Regions from separate parts of the Streptomyces sp. NPDC053513 genome, predicted to be linked through region 2. Evidence: riboswitches for the same ligand, from Rfam matches in the RefSeq annotation. Region 2 holds a riboswitch; the other holds the start of a gene.
The links. Region 2 has a riboswitch for S-adenosylmethionine ahead of ACIGW4_RS30505 (aminotransferase class V-fold PLP-dependent enzyme). Riboswitches for the same ligand answer to the same signal wherever they lie in the genome.
Positions count from the first base shown of each region.

Region 1: another riboswitch for S-adenosylmethionine. It lies ahead of ACIGW4_RS15615 (IclR family transcriptional regulator); the one in region 2 lies ahead of ACIGW4_RS30505 (aminotransferase class V-fold PLP-dependent enzyme).

Region 1 is NZ_JBITXP010000008.1:8,203-13,659, reverse strand. It holds gene ACIGW4_RS15625 (DJ-1/PfpI family protein) at 1-127, shown strand, start outside; gene ACIGW4_RS15620 (VOC family protein) at 297-665, shown strand; gene ACIGW4_RS15615 (IclR family transcriptional regulator) at 691-1,413, opposite strand; SAM riboswitch class I at 1,603-1,743, opposite strand; gene ACIGW4_RS15610 (NAD(P)/FAD-dependent oxidoreductase) at 1,892-2,923, opposite strand; gene ACIGW4_RS15605 (isoprenylcysteine carboxyl methyltransferase family protein) at 2,920-3,456, opposite strand; gene ACIGW4_RS15600 (type III polyketide synthase) at 3,470-4,552, opposite strand; gene ACIGW4_RS15595 (UbiA family prenyltransferase) at 4,631-5,457, shown strand, end outside.
Region 2 is NZ_JBITXP010000024.1:86,475-91,931, forward strand. It holds gene ACIGW4_RS30495 (rhomboid family intramembrane serine protease) at 1-309, shown strand, start outside; gene ACIGW4_RS30500 (Lrp/AsnC family transcriptional regulator) at 306-587, shown strand; gene ACIGW4_RS30505 (aminotransferase class V-fold PLP-dependent enzyme) at 659-2,050, opposite strand; SAM riboswitch class IV at 2,262-2,378, opposite strand; gene trpD (anthranilate phosphoribosyltransferase) at 2,466-3,530, opposite strand; gene ACIGW4_RS30515 (cytochrome bc complex cytochrome b subunit) at 3,659-5,284, opposite strand; gene ACIGW4_RS30520 (ubiquinol-cytochrome c reductase iron-sulfur subunit) at 5,281-5,457, opposite strand, start outside.

The DNA.
Region 1 (5,457 bases), on a different contig from region 2:
CTCCGGCCTCGACCTCGCGCTCTGGCTGGTCCGCCGCGAACTGGGCGCGGACACGGCGACGAACCTGGAGGAGATGCTGGAGTACGAGGCCCGGGGCACCGTCTGGAGTGCACGCCCTGCCCGCTGAGGCAGGTCCGCCCGCTGAGGCAGGCCCGGCCGCGATCCGGTCGGTCGTGAGGCCGACCGGGGAGGGGGACCGCCGGGCAGAGGGACCGTCGGGCGGGGCGATTCCACCGATGAGTTCTCCGTCCCCGGCCGGTCCACCCCGTGACACGACCGTTCTCGACAGGAGTGCCATGTCCACCATCCAGCCCGTGATCCTCACCGCCGACCCGGACGCCCTGCTCGGCTTCTACACGAAACTGTTCGGCGCCGAGGAGACCTCCCGGGTGCCGGAGGAAGGCCCGGTCTTCTACCTCGGCCTGCGCATCGGCGACACCGACCTCGGCCTGGTGGCCCAGGAGGCCCCGGGGAACCGGGAGGCGCCGCGGATCCTGCTCAGCATCGACGTCGACGACGTCGACGAGACGCTCGGCCGGGTGGCGGCGCTGGGAGGCTCCGTCCGCGGCGGTGCCAACGACATGCCGTGGGGGCAGCGCGTCGCCCACGTCCAGGACCCCGACGGCAACCCGGTGAACCTCACCCAGTCGATCCCGGTCCGGTGACGCCGCAGCTCACCGCTCGTCACGGTCAGGCGTGGCGCATCGCGTCGGTGAGGCGGTCGGCCGCGTCGACGGCGGCCTTCGCGAGCCGGGCGCCGGGATGACGGGTGAGGCGCTGGATCGGGCCGGTCACCGTGATGGCGGCCACGACACGATGGGCCGGGTCGCGCACCGGCGCCGAGACGGAGGCCATCCCGGGTTCGCGCTCCCCGATCGACTGGGCCCAGCCCCGGCGCCGTACGCCGCTGAGGGCCGTGGCCGTGAAACGGGCCCCCTGCAGACCGTGGTGGTAGCGCTCGGGGTCCTCCCAGGCGAGCAGGACCTGGGCGGCGGAGCCCACCTTCATGGGGAGCGCGGAGCCGACGGGCACGATGTCGCGCAGGCCGGAGGCCCGTTCGGCGGCGGCGACGCAGACGCGCACCTCACCCTGGCGGCGGTAGAGCTGCGTGCTCTCGCCGGTGGCGTCCCGGAGCGAGGTGAGGACCGGGCCGGCCGCGACCAGCAGGCAGTCCTCGCCCGCGACAGCCGAGAGTTCGGAGAGGCGGGGGCCGAGGACGAAGCGTCCCTGCAGGTCCCTGCCGACCATGCGGTGGCGTTCGAGCGCGGTGGCGAGCCGGTGGGCCGTGGGCCGCGCCAGGCCGGTGGCGGCGACCAGCTCGGCCAGAGTGGCCGGGCCCGACGCCAGCGCGCCGAGGATCACCGCGGCCTTGTCGAGGACACCCACGCCACTGGAAATGTCGGATACGTTCACGAAAAGGGGTACTCCAGTCTCGTCCGCGCGTCCTGACGCGCGGAGACCTCGCCCGGGGGAGGGCAGGGGTGGTCAGCGGGAAAGGGCCGAAGCGGTCGGCCGATACGCCGCGGTGGCCACGAGACGGGTACGGGAGAAGCCCGGAGTGGACAGAGCCTGGGCGGAAGGCAGCACAGAGAGCACCGTGTCTCCTCATCTTTTCCCGCGCCACGTTGGCGCGGGCCGGAGTTGGCACTGATCCCGACGGCGCGGCGCGAACATGGAGCGCCGAGTCGACGGGGAGTTGCCGGGGCTTCGTAGGGCCGGTCCCTCCACCCCTCTGGATGATTCGCGAGGAACCATACAAGACTCCCGGGCCGACCCGCCAACGGCATTCCGGCCACGCGGCGGCCGGAGCGTGCCCTTCGCGGGATCCCCCCCGCCGCCGCTGCGAAGGCGGCGGCGACAACGACGGCGACGGCGGTGGTGACGGTGACGGTCAGGCGAGCAGGTTCACGGCGCTCTGGAACAGGCCCGGGAACCGGGCGGCCGTCGGCATGATCAGAGGAGCCAGCGGTGGCTGGTTCCGGACCCAGAGCAGGGACCTCGTCAGGAGGCGGTAGCTGCGGGACAAGCGGCACCAAGCGGGCTCGTACGCCTGCGGGTTGCCCTCGCGAAGGCAGCGTACGAGGGCGTCCGCCGCCGTCAGCGCGAGGGTGAGGCCCTCGCCGGTCAGCGCGTCGACGTACCCGGCGGCGTCGCCGACGAACAGCACGCGGCCGGCCACCCGGGAACGGGCCTGCTGGCGGAGCGGCCCGGCACCCCTGACAGATGTCCTGTCGGCGGTGCGCAGACGGGCGAGCAGGCGGGGGAAACGGCTCAGCTGGTCGTCGAAGGGCAGTTGGCGCGAGGTGAGGAGGGCGACGCCGACCTGCCGCGGCCCGAGCGGGGTGACGTACGCCTCGCAGTCGGCGGACCAGTGCACCTCGACCAGGTCGGTCCACGGCTCGACGGCGTAGTGGCGCCGCAGTCCGTACCGGGGCGCGTGCCGCCGGCCGGCGGCCGGCCGTACGGTCAGGCCGAGCGCGCGCCGGGTGGGTGAGTGCAGTCCGTCGGCCGCCACCAGATACCGGGCGTTGATCCCGTCGGCGGTCACGTGCGCCCCGGACTGGGTCACCCGGCGGACGCGGTGGGGGACGACCGGAACGCCGAGCCGGGCGGCCCGGGCTGCGAGTGCCTCGTGCAGCACGGTCCGGCGCACGCCGAGACCGGGCCCGGTGCGGAACCGGGCTTCGGCGCTCCGGTCGCCGGCGGCGTCGACGTAGCGGATGCCCCGAAGAAGCGGCCCGGGCACCTCCACGTCGAGGGCCCTCAGGGCGTGCACCGCCGAGGGCATCAGCCCCTCCCCGCAGGCCTTGTCGATCGGCGCCGGCCGCGGCTCGGCGACCACGACGTCGAAGCCCCGCCGCGCTCCGTGGATCGCGGTGGCCAGGCCCGCCGGGCCGCCGCCGACGACGAGGAGGTCGATCACGACGCGGCCCCGGGGGAGGAGAGGACGTGCGACGGCGCCAAGGCGGTGTTCTCGCAGCGGATGCGGACGGTGAGCAGGGCCGCGTTCAGGAGCGAGAAGCCCAGGGCGGTCAGCCAGGCGGTGTGCACCAGGGGCAGGGCCGCGCCCTCGACGACGACCGCGACGTAGTTGGGGTGCCGGAGGCGGCGGTAGGGACCGGCGGTGACGAGCGGGAGGCCGGGGACGATCAGCACCCGGGTGTGCCAGCGGGGCCCGAGCGTGCCGACGCACCACCACCGTAGGGCTTGGGCGGCCAGCGCGAGGGCCAGCGCGGGCCAGCCGAGCAGCGGCAGGAAGGGTCGGTCGGCGGCCCAGGGCTCGACGAGGCAGCCGAGGAGGAGCGCCGCGTGCAGGACGACCATGACCGGGTAGTGCCCGGCGCCGTACTCGCGGGCACCCCGGGCCCGGCTCCAGGCGCCGTTGCGTCGCGCCACGGCGAGTTCCACGAAGCGCTCGGCGACGACCAGCAGGACCAACAGGGTGTACAGCGGCAGGGTCACGGCGGTCTCACCAGGCCAGGAGGACGAGTTCGGACGAGAAGCCGGGCCCGAAGGCGAGCATCAGGCCGATCGTCCCGGGCGGCGGCCGGTCGGCCTGGATGTCCTTCAGGATCTGCAGCACCGACGCGGAGGACAGGTTGCCGTGGGCGGCCAGGGAGCGACGGCTCGCCGCGAGGGCCGGGGCCGGCAGGCCGAGCCCTTCGGCGAGCGCGTCCAGGATCTTCGGGCCGCCGGGGTGGCAGATCCACGCCCCCACGTCCGCGGGCTTGAGGTCGTGCGCGGCGAGGAAGGACTCCACCTCCTCGGTCACGTGCAGCCTGACGAGTCCGGGGAGTTCCGGCCCGAGGACCATGCGGAAGCCCCAGTCGCCGACGGCCCACCCCAACAGGTGCTCGGTCCCGGGGTACAGGCGGCTGCGGGCCGCCACGACGCTCGGCACGGAGGACCCGGCCGACCGCGACGTCGTACGCGAGGACGCGGAGGAGCGGCCACCGCCGACGGCCACGAGCGCGGCGGCCCCGTCCCCGAACAGACCGCCCGCCACCAGGTTCGCCGTCGACATGTCGGCGCGCTGCAGGGTGAGCGAGCACAGCTCGGTGGAGAGGAGGAGCGCGGTGCCGCCCGGCCGGCCGTCGAGGAAGTCGTGGACGCGGGCCAGGCCGGCGGCGCCCGCGGAGCACCCGAGCCCGAACAGGGGCGTGCGCCTGACGTCCGGCCGCAGACCGATCCGTGCCGCGAGGCGGGCCTCCAGGGACGGCGTCGCGATGCCGGTCACGGTCGTCGAGACGACCAGGTCGACGTCCTCCGGGCGTACGCCGGCCTCGTGGAGGGCCCGCGTGACGGCTTCGGCGCCCAGCGCGGTGGCCAGTTCGACGAAGAGCCGGTTGGTCTCGCCGAAAGCACCGAGATCGCGGTAACGGTCGAGGGGCAGGGCGAGATGACGGCTCTCCACGCCGGCCGCCGCGTGCAGCCGGCGCACGAGCTCCCTGTCGGATCCGGGCGGCAGGCCGGCGACGAGGTCTTCGGTGATCTCGTGCTGCATGTAGCGGTGCGGCGGGAAAGCCGTGCTCACCGCGAGGACGCGGGTCATTGCTCCAACATAGGGACGGTGAGGCGCCGACACCCACAACCCGGAGGTCATGGGCGCGCCGTCGCCTAGCGTGGTGCGGTGCGCCCCACCACGGACGAAGGAACCCACCCCCTCGCGGCCCCGGCCGTTCCCGGCTCGACGGAACCCCCGGCCGTCGTCGGTCTGCTGAGGGCGAGTCACCCGGGGCCGGCGGCGACGGTGACGGTCCTCGCGGCGCTGCTGGCCGCCGCGTCCGGGCTGGGCCCCGCCCCGGCGGTCGCCGCGGTCGCCGCGGTCGCCGCGGGACAGCTGTCGATCGGCTGGTGCAACGACCGGCTGGACCTGCGCCGCGACCGGGCCGCGGGACGCCGTGACAAGCCCCTGGCCACGGGGGCCGCGCGGCCCGGCACGGTGGGTGCGGCGGCCTGCCTGGCCCTGCTGGCCTGCGTCCCGCTGTCGCTCGGCTGCGGACTCCTGGCGGGCGCGGTGCACCTCGGCTGCGTCGCCGCGGGGTGGACGTACAACCTGTGGCTCAAACGGACGGTCCTCTCCTGGCTGCCGTACGCCGTCGCCTTCGGACTGCTGCCGGCCTTCCTGACGCTGGCCCTCCCGGGCCGTCCGTGGCCGCCCCTGTGGCTGACCGTCGCGGCGGCGCTCCTGGGGACCGGCGCCCACTTCGCCAACGTCCTGCCGGACATCGAGGACGACCTGGCGGGAGGGGTGCGCGGGCTCCCGCAGAGGGCGGGCAGGCGCGGGTCCGCGGCGTCGGCAGCGGTCCTGGCACTGGCTTCCTGCGTGATGCTGACGGTGGGACCGACGGGCCGGGTGTCCCCGGCCGGGGCGGGCCTGATCGGCGTGACCCTCGCGCTCTGCGTGGTGGCGGTGGCCGGACCGCCCGCTCTGATGCGCGGACGCGTGCCCTTCGT
Region 2 (5,457 bases):
GTCGGGGCCTCCGGGGCGATCTCGGCGGTGCTCGGCGCCTTCCTCTTCCTCTTCCCGCGCTCCCGCGTCACCAGTCTCTTCCCCTTCCTGTTCTTCCTGCCGCTGCGCTTCCCGGCCTGGATCGTGCTGATCTTCTGGTTCACGCTGCAGTGGCTGGCCGCGCGGGCGGCGGGCGCGGGGCCCGGCGTCGCCTATCTGGCCCATGTGGTGGGCTTCTCGGTCGGCTTCCTCTACGCCTGGGGGCGCTTCCGCGGTGGGGATAGAGTGAAAGCCCAAGCCGCGGCGACCGAGGGAGAAAGCCAGCCGTGATCACCGCGATCGTGCTCATCAAGACCAGCGTGGACCGCATCCCCGAGATCGCCGAGTCGATCGCCGCGCTCGACAGCGTCAGCGAGGTCTTCTCGGTCACCGGTACGTACGACCTGATCGCCATGGTCCGGGTGCCGCGCCACGACGACCTGGCGGACGTGATCCCCGGCCGCATCAGCAAGATCCCCGGCGTCGAGGCCACCGACACGCACGTCGCCTTCCGGACGTACTCCCAGCACGACCTGGAGGCGGCCTTCGCCATCGGCCTGGAGTCCTGACACCGCGCACCCGGCACGACGGAAGGGGGCCTCCCGATCGGGAGGCCCCCTTCACCCGTACGAGTGAGTGATCAGCCGCGGTCGGGGACGCAGCGGCCGTCCTCGGTGCGGTACTTCCACTGCGCGCCGTCCCGGACGAGCTCCTTCACCGCGCCGACGAACCGCTCCACGTGCTCGTCCGGCGTGCCGGCGCCGAAGCTCACCCGGATGGCGTTCAGGGACCGCTCCCCCGGGGCCGCCTCGGGCGCGCCGCACTCGCCCGGGTCCTGCGGGTCGCTGCCGAGCAGGGTGCGGACCAGCGGGTGGGCGCAGAAGAGGCCGTCGCGGACGCCGATGCCGTACTCGGCGGAGAGCGCGGCGGCGAAGTGGGAGCTGTTCCAGCCCTCCACGACGAAGGAGATGACGCCCACGCGGGGCGCGTCGTCGCCGAAGAGCGAGAGCACGCGCACCTCGGGCACCTCGGCCAGGCCCTCGCGGACCTTCGCGATCAGGTGCTGCTCGCGGGCGACGAGGGAGTCGAAGCCGGCCTCGGTGAGCGCCTTGCAGGCGGAGGCGATCGAGTAGACGCCGATGACGTTCGGCGAACCGGCTTCATGTCGGGCCGAGGTGGTGTGCCACTCCACGTCCACACCACCGTCGGCCCGACGGGCTACCTTGCGGGACGCTCCACCGCCCGCGAGGTAGGGCTCGGAATCCTGCAGCCAGTCGGCACGGCCGGCGAGGACGCCGGAGCCGAAGGGCGCGTACAGCTTGTGCCCGGAGAAGGCGACCCAGTCCACGTCCGACTCCCGTACGGAGACCGGGTGGTGGGGGGCGAGCTGGGCGGCGTCGAGCACGATCCGGGCGCCGTGCGCATGCGCGGCGGCGGCCAGTTCCCGCACCGGCCACAGCTCGCCGGTGACGTTGGAGGCGCCGGTGACGCAGACCAGGGCCGGGCCGTGGGGGTCGCGGTCGGCGAGGGCGCGCTCCAGGGTCCCGACGGCCTCGGCGGGGGTGCGCGGCGCGTTGAGGTAGGTGACGCGGGCGTCCCGCCACGGCAGCAGCGAGGCGTGGTGCTCGGTCTCGAAGACGAAGACCTGGCAGTCCGCCGGGAGGACCTGGGCGAGCAGGTTGAGGGAGTCGGTGGTGGAGCGGGTGAAGACGACCTGGTCGCCGGGGCGGCAGTCGAGGAACTCGGCGACGGTGGCGCGGCTGTTCTCGAAGAGGTCGGTGGAGAGCTGGGAGAGGTAACCGGCGCCGCGGTGGACGCTGCCGTAGTAGGGGGCGTACGCGGCGACGTCGTCCCAGACCCGCTGGAGGGCCGGCGCGCTGGCCGCGTAGTCGAGTGCCGCGTAGGTCACCTCGCCGCCGGTGACGAGCGGGACGGTCACGTCCCGGCCGAGGACCGGCAGCGGGGCGGCGCAGCAGGGGTCGGCGGACTCGGAGTCGGCGGTGACGGCGGCGGCGTTCGGGTATGCGGACATGGCGGTATCTCCCGGCGGGCGGTGCGGAATGGCTTCGGTGGATCCCGTACGCGGCCGGATGCGGCGGGGGGTACGGGTGAGGCCTCGGAGGACGCGGGGGTACGCGGAAGGGACCCTGTTCCGAGGGTGAAGAAGGGGCGGACTCGCCCTATCGCATTCGCTTGCTCACGGAAAAAGCTCCTCGACTGACCAGGACCCCTGGTGTTCGAGGGATCCGCGCTTGCCGTAGACCTCGCTGCCTACGGCCTGGTCATCACCCGGGGCACCCCGCCACGGAAGGAGGGTTGCCGGACAGCAAGCCGGGGCCAAAACGCTGTCACTCGTGACCTGTTCCCGAACTTATGCCAGACGATCACGACGCCGCAACCCCGTCCCGGCATCCGGGACGGGGCCGCAATGCGCCGTTCACACGCGCTCAGGCGTTGCTGGCGGCGATCCACCGCTCCAGGGACCGAAGGGCCGCGCCGGAGTCGATCGACTCGGCCGCCTTGGCGATGCCCGCGCCCAGCCGCTCCGCCAGGGTGCCCGTGCCGGGCTCCAGGGCGGTGAGCGCCGCCGCCGCGTTGAGCAGCACCGCGTCCCGTACCGGCCCGGTCTCCCCCGCGAGCAGCCGGCGGGCCACGTCGGCGTTGTACGAGGCGTCGGCGCCGCGCAGGGCCTCCAGGGGGACGAGCTCGATGCCGACGTCCCGCGGGTCGAAGCGCTCCTCGGTGACGCCGCCGTCCCGGACCACCCAGACCCGGGAGGTGGCGGTGGTGGTCAGCTCGTCCAGGCCGTCGTCGCCGCGGAAGACCAGGGCGGAGTTGCCGCGCTCGGCGAGGACGCCGGCGACGATCGGCGCCATGCGCGGGTCGGCGACCCCGACGGCCTGGGCCTTCACCTTGGCCGGGTTGGTCAGCGGACCCAGGACGTTGAAGGTGGTCCGGATGCCCAGCTGGCCGCGGGCCGCGGCGACGTGCCGCAGCGAGGGGTGGAACTTCACGGCGAAGCAGATGGTGATGCCGGCTTCCTCGGCGACCTCGGCGACCCGTTGCGGGGTGAGGTTCAGGTTGATGCCGAGCTTCTCCAGGACGTCGGAGGAGCCGGAGGCGGAGGAGGCGGCGCGGTTGCCGTGCTTGACGACCTTCGTGCCGGTGCCGGCGACGACGATCGAGGCCATCGTGGAGATGTTGACGGTCTTGGCTCCGTCGCCGCCGGTGCCGACGATGTCGACGGCGGGGCCGGGCACCTCGATCGTATTGGCGTGCGCGTACATGGTGCGGACGAGGCCGGTGATCTCCTGGACGGTCTCGCCCTTGGCCCGCAGCGCCACCATGAACCCGGCGATCTGCGCGTCGGTCGCCTCGCCGCTCATGATCAGGTCCATCGCCCAGGCGGTGTCGTCGGCGGAGAGGTCCTTGCCGTCGAGCAGACCGTTCAGCAGGACGGGCCAGGAGCGGCCCGCCGACGTGGGTCCTCCAGCGGGGGTCGCAGCGCTCATGGCAGCTCCTGTTGGTCACGTGACGGATACGGTCCCACCCTATCGACCCCCGGGGACGGCAAAGAGCCCCGTCCATCGAATGGACGGGGCTCCTGCCGTGGCGACCTTCAGGTCAGGTGTTCAGGCGATCAGTGGTGGCCGTGGCCGCTCTGGATCTCCTTGTACTCCTCGACCGTGGGCTTGGCGATCTGGCTGTCCTCGCCGTAGTAGCCCTTGTTGAGCTTGACCCGGAGCTTCTCCATGCGGCCGATCTTCCGCTCCACGCCGTTCTCGTCGACGGCCGGCGGAAGCTCCGCGGCCGCGTACTGCTCGTGCGCCGTGAGGCGGTGCAGCTCGCCCTGGCTGAGCGGCTCGTGGACCTCGACGAACTCACCGTGCGGCAGGCGCTTGATGATGCCCGACTCGCGGCCGTGCAGCACCTTGTCCTTGTCGCGGCGCTGGAGGCCGAGGCAGATCCGCTTGGTGGCGACGAACGCGATGACCGGGCCGAGGAAGAAGAAGATCCGGACGAACCAGGTGATCGAGTTCAGCGACAGGTGGAAGTGGGTCGCCCAGAGGTCGTTTCCACCACCCACGAGCATGATCATGTACGCGGTGATCCAGGCGACGCCGAAGGCGGTGCGCGTCGGAGCGTTGCGCGGGCGCTGCGCGATGTGGTGCTCGCGCTTGTCGCCGGTGATCCAGGACTCGATGAACGGGTAGACCGCGATGGCCGCGAGGACCAGCGGGAAGATCGCCAGCGGGATCATCACGCCGAGGACCAGCGTGTGGCCCCACAGGTTGATCTCCCAGCCCGGCATGACACGGATCAGACCCTCGGCGAAGCCCATGTACCAGTCGGGCTGGGCGCCGGTGGACACCTGGTCCGGGCGGTACGGGCCGATGGCCCAGATCGGGTTGATCGAGGCGATCGCCGCGATGACCGCGATGACGCCGAAGACCAGGAAGAAGAAGCCTCCGGCCTTCGCCATGTACACGGGCAGCAGCGGCATGCCGACGACGTTGTTGTTCGTCCGGCCGGGGCCGGCGAACTGCGTGTGCTTGTGGACGAACACCAGGATGAGGTGGGCGACCACGAGGCCCAGCATGATGCCGGGGAGCAGCAGCACGTGCGCCGAGTAGAACCGGGCGACGAAGTCGCCGCCGGGGAACTCGCCGCCGAACAGGAACATCGACAGGTACGTGCCGAGGACCGGCACGGACAGGATCGCGCCCTGCATGAAGCGGACACCGGTGCCGGAGAGCAGGTCGTCCGGGAGCGAGTAACCGGTGAAGCCGGTGAACATGCCCAGGAAGAACAGCAGGAAGCCGAACAGCCAGTTGATCTCACGCGGCTTGCGGAACGCGCCGGTGAAGAACACGCGCATCATGTGCACGAACATGCCGGCGAGGAAGATCAGCGCCGCCCAGTGGTGGATCTGCCGGATCAGCAGACCACCGCGCACCTCGAAGGAGATGTGCATGGTCGAGTTGAACGCCTCGGACATCAGCTGTCCCTGGAGCGGGACGTACGGTCCGACGTACTCCACCTCGTTCATCGACGGGTGGAAGAACATCGTCAGGTAGACGCCCGTCAGGATGATGATGAGGAAGCTGTAGAGGCAGACCTCGCCCAGCATGAAGGACCAGTGGTCCGGGAAGATCTTCCGCATGTTGGCCTTGGCCAGCGTGTAGATCCCCAGGCGACCGTCGGCCCAGTCCGCGACCCGCTCGCCGGCGGGCGCCTTCTTCTGCGTGTTGGTCACGGTGCTCATCCGCGCTCCCAGAATGCCGGACCGACGGGCTCGTCGAAGTCGCCGAGCGCCTCGAGGAAGCCCTTGTCGTTCACGCCGATCCGCAGCTGCGGGAGGGGGTGACCGGCCGGGCCGAAGATGACGCGGGCGCCGTCGGAGAGGTCGAAGGTGGACTGGTGGCACGGGCAGAGCAC